DNA from 3 places in the Streptomyces sp. NPDC056480 genome. Region 1 is predicted to be linked to each of the others. Evidence: riboswitches for the same ligand, from Rfam matches in the RefSeq annotation. Region 1 holds a riboswitch; each other region holds the start of a gene.
The links. A riboswitch is a leader RNA that binds a small molecule or an ion and turns the genes downstream of it on or off. The one in region 1 is predicted to bind thiamine pyrophosphate.
Positions count from the first base shown of each region.

Region 2: another riboswitch for thiamine pyrophosphate. It lies ahead of ACFQ79_RS24490 (thiamine ABC transporter substrate binding subunit); the one in region 1 lies ahead of thiC (phosphomethylpyrimidine synthase ThiC).
Region 3: another riboswitch for thiamine pyrophosphate. It lies ahead of thiO (glycine oxidase ThiO); the one in region 1 lies ahead of thiC (phosphomethylpyrimidine synthase ThiC).

Region 1 covers NZ_JBHTSA010000001.1:168,800-170,991, forward strand. Annotated here, with positions in the region: gene ACFQ79_RS00795 (YibE/F family protein) at 1-557, opposite strand, end outside; TPP riboswitch at 596-743, shown strand; gene thiC (phosphomethylpyrimidine synthase ThiC) at 737-2,192, shown strand, end outside.
Region 2 covers NZ_JBHTSA010000060.1:22,371-24,562, forward strand. Annotated here, with positions in the region: gene ACFQ79_RS24490 (thiamine ABC transporter substrate binding subunit) at 1-1,053, opposite strand, end outside; TPP riboswitch at 1,151-1,261, opposite strand; gene rlmN (23S rRNA (adenine(2503)-C(2))-methyltransferase RlmN) at 1,291-2,192, opposite strand, start outside.
Region 3 covers NZ_JBHTSA010000044.1:55,716-57,907, forward strand. Annotated here, with positions in the region: gene ACFQ79_RS20635 (NAD(P)/FAD-dependent oxidoreductase) at 1-888, opposite strand, end outside; TPP riboswitch at 971-1,084, shown strand; gene thiO (glycine oxidase ThiO) at 1,082-2,192, shown strand, end outside.

The DNA of each region.
Region 1 (2,192 bases):
TTCTCCGGACCGCTGGTGACCTCGATCGTCGCCTTCGCGCACTCCCCCTGCTGCGCGTTGACCGCCTCGCGTCCCGACGGGGTCGAGGTGTCACCGGTCGGCGGGACCTGCCCCGCGTTCACGGAGGCGCAGTCCACCTGCTGGACGGCGACGACCTTGCCCTGCTCGGTCTGCCGGTCGAAGCCGACGCCGGTGCGCTCGTGCGCCGGGGTGCCACCGGGCCACAGGACCACGAGCCCGACCACGACCGCCGTGGCGAAGGGGATCAGGATCGCGGCGATGACCCTGCGCAGATGCCGGGACACCGGGGTGGCGGGCCCATGGCTGTGGCTGTGCCCGTGCGAACCGTGCGATCCATGCGATCCGTGCGCCGGACCGTGCCCGTGCGATCCATGTGATCCCTGGGATCCATGCGATCCCTCGGGTCCGTGCGATCCCTGGGATCCGTGCGCGGAACCATGCCCGTGGGGGCTGCGATCCTGGTCGTGGCCGTGCGGCTCGGGAGTCTGTTGGGGGGAAGTCACCGACCGATCATCGCAAGAACGGCGGGGGCCCACTGTTCAGCACGCCAGGGATGACGCTAGCGTGGTGACACCTTTGCACACGCGGGAGCTCGGAGCACCGGGCTGAGAGGGCGCTGATCACCGTACGCGCGTACTGAATGTACGTACGGGAGGAGGCTGCGCCGACCGCCGAACCTGTTACCGGGTAATGCCGGCGTAGGGAGATCGGTCTCATGACCATTCAGGATGCACGCACGCCTGCCTCCGAGCAGGACGACACCTCTGCCGACGGCGCTCGTACGCCGGGCTGGCACAAGGGGTACGTCCAGGGCTCGCGCCCCGACCTCAGGGTGCCGGTCCGTCAGGTGCACCTCACCAACGGCAAGGACGTCACGCTGTACGACACGTCCGGCCCGTACACCGACCCCACCGTCGACACCGACGTACGGCGGGGCCTTCCGCCGCTGCGCGAGAACTGGATCATCGCGCGCGGCGACACCGAGGAGTACGCGGGCCGCCCGGCCCGCCCCGAGGACGACGGCATCAAGCACACCTCGCCGCGCGGCGGGGGACTGAAGAACCTCGACGCGGTCTTCCCCGGCCGGCCCCGTGTGCCGCGCCGCGGCCGCGAGGGCCAGGCCGTGACCCAGCTCGCGTACGCCCGCCGGGGGGAGATCACCCCGGAGATGGAGTACGTGGCGATCCGGGAGAACGTCTCCCCCGAGGTCGTACGCGAGGAGATCGCCGCGGGGCGCGCGGTGCTGCCGGCGAACGTCAACCACCCGGAGATCGAGCCGATGATCATCGGCAAGCGGTTCCTGGTGAAGGTCAACGCCAACATCGGCAACTCCGCCGTCACCTCCTCCATCGAGGAGGAGGTGGAGAAGATGACCTGGGCGACCAAGTGGGGCGCCGACACGGTCATGGACCTGTCCACTGGCCGCAACATCCACACCACCCGCGAGTGGGTCCTGCGCAACTCCCCCGTGCCCATCGGCACCGTGCCGCTCTACCAGGCGCTGGAGAAGGTCGACGGCCGCGCCGAGGACCTGACCTGGGAGATCTACAAGGACACGGTCATCGAGCAGGCCGAGCAGGGCGTGGACTACATGACGGTGCACGCCGGCGTACTCCTGCCGTACGTGCCCCTCACCGCGCGCCGCAAGACCGGCATCGTCTCGCGCGGCGGCTCGATCATGGCCGCCTGGTGTCTCGCACACCACAAGGAGAACTTCCTCTACACGCACTTCGAGGAGCTCTGCGAGATCCTCGCGACGTACGACGTCACGTACTCGCTCGGCGACGGGCTGCGCCCCGGCTCGATCGCGGACGCCAACGACGCGGCGCAGTTCGCGGAGCTGCGCACGCTCGGCGAGCTGAACACGATCGCCAAGCGGCACAACGTGCAGACGATGATCGAGGGCCCCGGGCACGTCCCGATGCACAAGATCAAGGAGAACATCGACCTCCAGCAGGAGATCTGCGAGGAGGCGCCGTTCTACACGCTCGGCCCGCTGACCACGGACGTCGCGCCCGCGTACGACCACATCACCTCCGGCATCGGCGCCGCGATGATCGCCTGGTGGGGCACGGCCATGCTCTGCTACGTCACGCCCAAGGAGCACCTGGGCCTGCCCAACCGCGACGACGTGAAGACCGGTGTCATCACGTACAAGATCGCGGCCCACG
Region 2 (2,192 bases), on a different contig from region 1:
CTTCTCGGCGATCTTCTCGGGCGCCATGGTCTCCGGCTTGTCGACCACCACGCCGTGCTTCGTGAACAGCTCGGGCAGGGCCGCGTCCTTGGCCACCGGGTTGACGAACATCTGGAGCGGCATGTCCTCCTGGAACCTCTTCGAGATCAGGAAGTCGATCAGCGCCTTGCCGCCCTCGGGGTTCTTCGCGCCGTTCAGCAGGCCCGCGAACTCGGTCTGCCGGAAGCAGGTGCCGGTGGAGACCCCGGTGGGGGCCGTCTTCGGCTGCGGCTCGCCGTAGAGCACCTCGACCGGCGGGCTGGAGGCGTACGACACGACGAGCGGCCGGTCGCCCTTGGCCTGCTTGCCGCCTGCCGAGCCGGAGAACTCCTGGTTGTAGGCGAGCTCCCAGCTGTCGACGGTCTTCACGCCGTTGGCCTTGAGCTTCTTCCAGTAGTCCTGCCAGCCCTCGTCCCCGTACTTCGCGGCCGTACCGAGGAGGAAGCCGAGGCCCGGGGAGGACCGCTCGGGGTTCTCGACGACGAGCAGGTCCCGGTACGCCGGCTTCGCCAGGTCGTCGAAGGTCACCGGAGGGGCCAGCTTCTTGTCGGCGAAGTACTTCTTGTCGTAGTTGACGCAGATGTCGCCGGAGTCGATCGGCGTCACCCGCCGCTGCTCCTTGTCGAGCTGGTACTCGGCCGGGACGCGGTCCAGGCCCTTCGCCGCGTACGGCACGAAGATGCCGTTGTCGAGGGCGCGGGACAGCAGGGTGTTGTCGACGCCGAAGAAGACGTCGCCCTGCGGGGAGCCCTTGGTCAGGATCTCCTTGTTGACGGCCTCGCCCGCGTCGCCGCTCTTCAGCACCTTGACGGTGAAGCCCGTCTGCTTCGTGAACTCGGCCAGCACCTCCTTGGAGGCGTTGAACGAGTCGTGGCTCACGAGGGTCACGGTCTTCGGCGCGGGCGCGCCGGACTTGCCGGCCGCCTCGCGGACGTCGTCCGTGCCGCAGGCGGCGAGGGTGGTGACGCCCAGCGCCGCGACGAGCGCGGCGGCGGCGGCCTTCTTGATGCTCACCGGATTGGTGCTCACTGAGATTCCTCCTGGGTATGTCCAGGAAGAGACGCGGCCCTGCCCACGACCGGCGGACCGGACGCGGGCAGGGCGCAACAGCTTGAGTTAACGACCGAACTTCCTACCCAGAATGACCTGGGCAAGGTTCAGAGGGTCTGCGGTCCTACGGTGACCGCACTCTCAGCGCTGTGGCGCTCCCCTGTCGGAATATGGAGATGTGTTCGACCTCAGAGTACAAGGTCAGCGCTCGGCGGCCGCCAGCTGTCCACAGGCACCGTCGATCTCCTGGCCGCGGGTGTCCCGCACGGTCACCGGGACGCCGTGGCGGGCGATGGCCTCGACGAAGGCCTTCTCGTCCTCCGGGCGCGACGCCGTCCACTTCGAACCCGGTGTCGGGTTCAGCGGGATCAGGTTGACGTGCACCCGACGTCCCTTGAGCAGCCGGCCCAGCAGGTCGCCGCGCCAGGCCTGGTCGTTGATGTCGCGGATGAGCGCGTACTCGATGGAGATCCGGCGGCCGGACTTCTCCGCGTACTCCCAGGCCGCGTCCAGGACCTCCCGCACCTTCCAGCGCGTGTTGACCGGCACCAGGGTGTCCCGGAGCTCGTCGTCCGGGGCGTGCAGCGAGACCGCGAGCCGGCACTTGAAGCCCTCGTCGGCGAACCGCAGCATCGCGGGCACGAGCCCGACGGTGGAGACGGTGATTCCGCGCTGCGAGAGCCCGAGACCGTCCGGCTCGGGGTCGGTGAGGCGCCGGATGGCACCGACGACCCGCTTGTAGTTCGCGAGGGGCTCGCCCATGCCCATGAACACGATGTTGGAGAGCCGCGCCGGTCCCCCGGGCACCTCCCCGTCCCGCAGGGACCGCATGCCGTCCACGATCTGGTGCACGATCTCGGCGGTCGACAGGTTCCGGTCGAGCCCGGCCTGCCCCGTCGCACAGAACGGGCAGTTCATCCCGCAGCCGGCCTGCGAGGAGATGCACATGGTCACCCGGTCCGGGTAGCGCATGAGCACCGACTCGACGAGCGTGCCGTCGTGCAGCCGCCACAGGGTCTTGCGGGTGGTGTCGTCGTCGCACGAGATGTGCCGCACCACGGACATCAGATCGGGCAGCAGCTCTCCGGCCAGCTTCTCCCGCG
Region 3 (2,192 bases), on a different contig from region 1:
GTCCCAGTGGTGGACGAGGAGACGCCGCCCGTAGCGGGCGGAGGGGAAGGAGGCGCAGTCCCCGACGGCGTACACATCGGGCAGGCTGGTGCGCAGCCGCTCGTCGGCGGTGACGGCGCCGCTCGGGTCGAGGGCGATCCCGGAGCCGGTGAGCCATCCGGTGGCGGGGACCGCGCCGATGCCGACGACGACGGCGTCGGCGGGCAGCTCGCGGCCGTCGGCGAGGACGACCCTGCCCGGCGTACCGGGCTCGACGGTGCGGACGCGCGCGTGGGTGAGGAGTTCGGCGCCGTTCTCGCCGTACCACTCGGCCATGGGGGCGGTGACCTCGGCGGGCAGGGCCCCGGCGAGGGGGCGGTCGGCGGCCTCGACGACGGTGACGGCGCAGCCGGCCTCGCGGGCCGCAGTGGCGAACTCCGCGCCGATCCAGCCGGCGCCGACGACCACGACGCTGTGCCGGCGCTCCAGGACGGGCCCGAGGCGGACGGCGTCGTCGAGGGTCCGCAGCAGATGGACCCCGGGGACGCCTTCGGTGCCGGGCAGGGTGACCGGCTGGGCGCCGGTGGCGACGACCAGGACGTCGTACGCGACGGGCCCGGCCTCGGTGTCGATCTCGTGGTCGTCGGCGCGCAGCCCGGTGACGTCGAGACCAAGGCGGAGTTCGATGCCGAGCTCCTCGAAGTCGATGTCGAAGGCGGAGCCCTCGGCCTTGCCGAGGAGGACGGCCTTGGAGAGCGGGGGCCGGTCGTAGGGCTGGTGGGGCTCGGCCCCGATGAGGGTCACGGTGCCGGTGAAACCCTGTTCGCGCAGGGCGACGGCGGTCTGGACGCCCGCCATGCCGGCGCCGACGATCACGACGTGCTGCTGTGCCTGCTTCTGCTCGCTCACCCGACCACCTTACGCATCTGACGAACCGTCAGGAAGGGAGGGGTCTGCGGCCCCCCGGAGGCGGAAGCTAGTGTGGCGGGCGTAAAGCACTCGCGGGAGCCCGGACGCACCGGGCTGAGAGGGAGGCTGGAACGGCCTCCGACCGTACGAACCTGATCCGGGTCATGCCGGCGAAGGGAGGGGCTGGACGCCCATGCGTTCTTCCGAAGTCCATGTGTCCGAGGGCCGGGTGTCCGGGGCGGACGCACCGGACACCACCGCATCCGCGGCGGACGTGCCGGGCACCGCTGTGCCCGCCTCGGACGCACCGGATGCCACCGCGCCCGACGCGGACGTACCGGATGCCACCACGCCCGACGCGGACGCACCGGATGCCACCGCGCCCGACGCGGACGTACCGGATGCCACCACGCCCGACACGGACGCACCGGATGCCACCACGCCCGACGCGGGTCGGTCCGCCGCGGCGTCCGACGGCCGCGGGGCCGCTGCCCGCGGCGCCGACGTCCTCGTCGTCGGAGGCGGCATCATCGGCCTGGTCACGGCCTGGCGGGCCGCGCGACGCGGCCTGCGCACCGCCGTGGTCGACCCGGCCCCGGGCGGCGGCGCCGCCCACGTCGCGGCCGGGATGCTCGCCGCCGTCACCGAACTCCACTACGGCGAGGAGACCCTCCTCGGGCTCAACCTCGCCTCCGCCGCGCGCTATCCCGCGTTCGTCGCCGAGCTCCAGGAGATCACCGGCCACGACGTCGGCTACCGCGCCTGCGGCACCCTCGCCGTCGCCCTCGACGCCGACGACCGGGCCCACCTGCGCGAACTGCACGCCCTGCAGACCCGCTGCGGACTCACCTCGGAGTGGCTCAGCGGCCGCGAGTGCCGCCGCCTCGAACCGATGCTGGCCCCGGGAGTGCGCGGCGGGCTCCGGGTGGACGGCGACCACCAGGTCGATCCGCGCCGGCTCGCCGCCGCGCTCCTCCTCGCCTGCGAACGCGCCGGGGTGGCCTTCCACCGCGAGCTCGCGCAGAGCCTGACGGCGGTACGGGACCGGGCGCGCGGTGTCGTGCTCGCCGGCGGCGGGGAACTGACGGCCGACCAGGTCGTCCTCGCCGCGGGCAGTCTGAGCGGCCGCCTCGCGGGGGTGCCGGACGAGGTGCTTCCGCCGGTGCGCCCGGTGAAGGGCCAGGTGCTGCGGCTGCGCGTACCGGCCCCGTACGCCCCCTTCCTCTCCCGGACGGTCCGGGCCGTCGTCCGCGGCAGCCACGTCTACCTGGTGCCCCGCGAGAACGGCGAACTCGTCGTCGGCG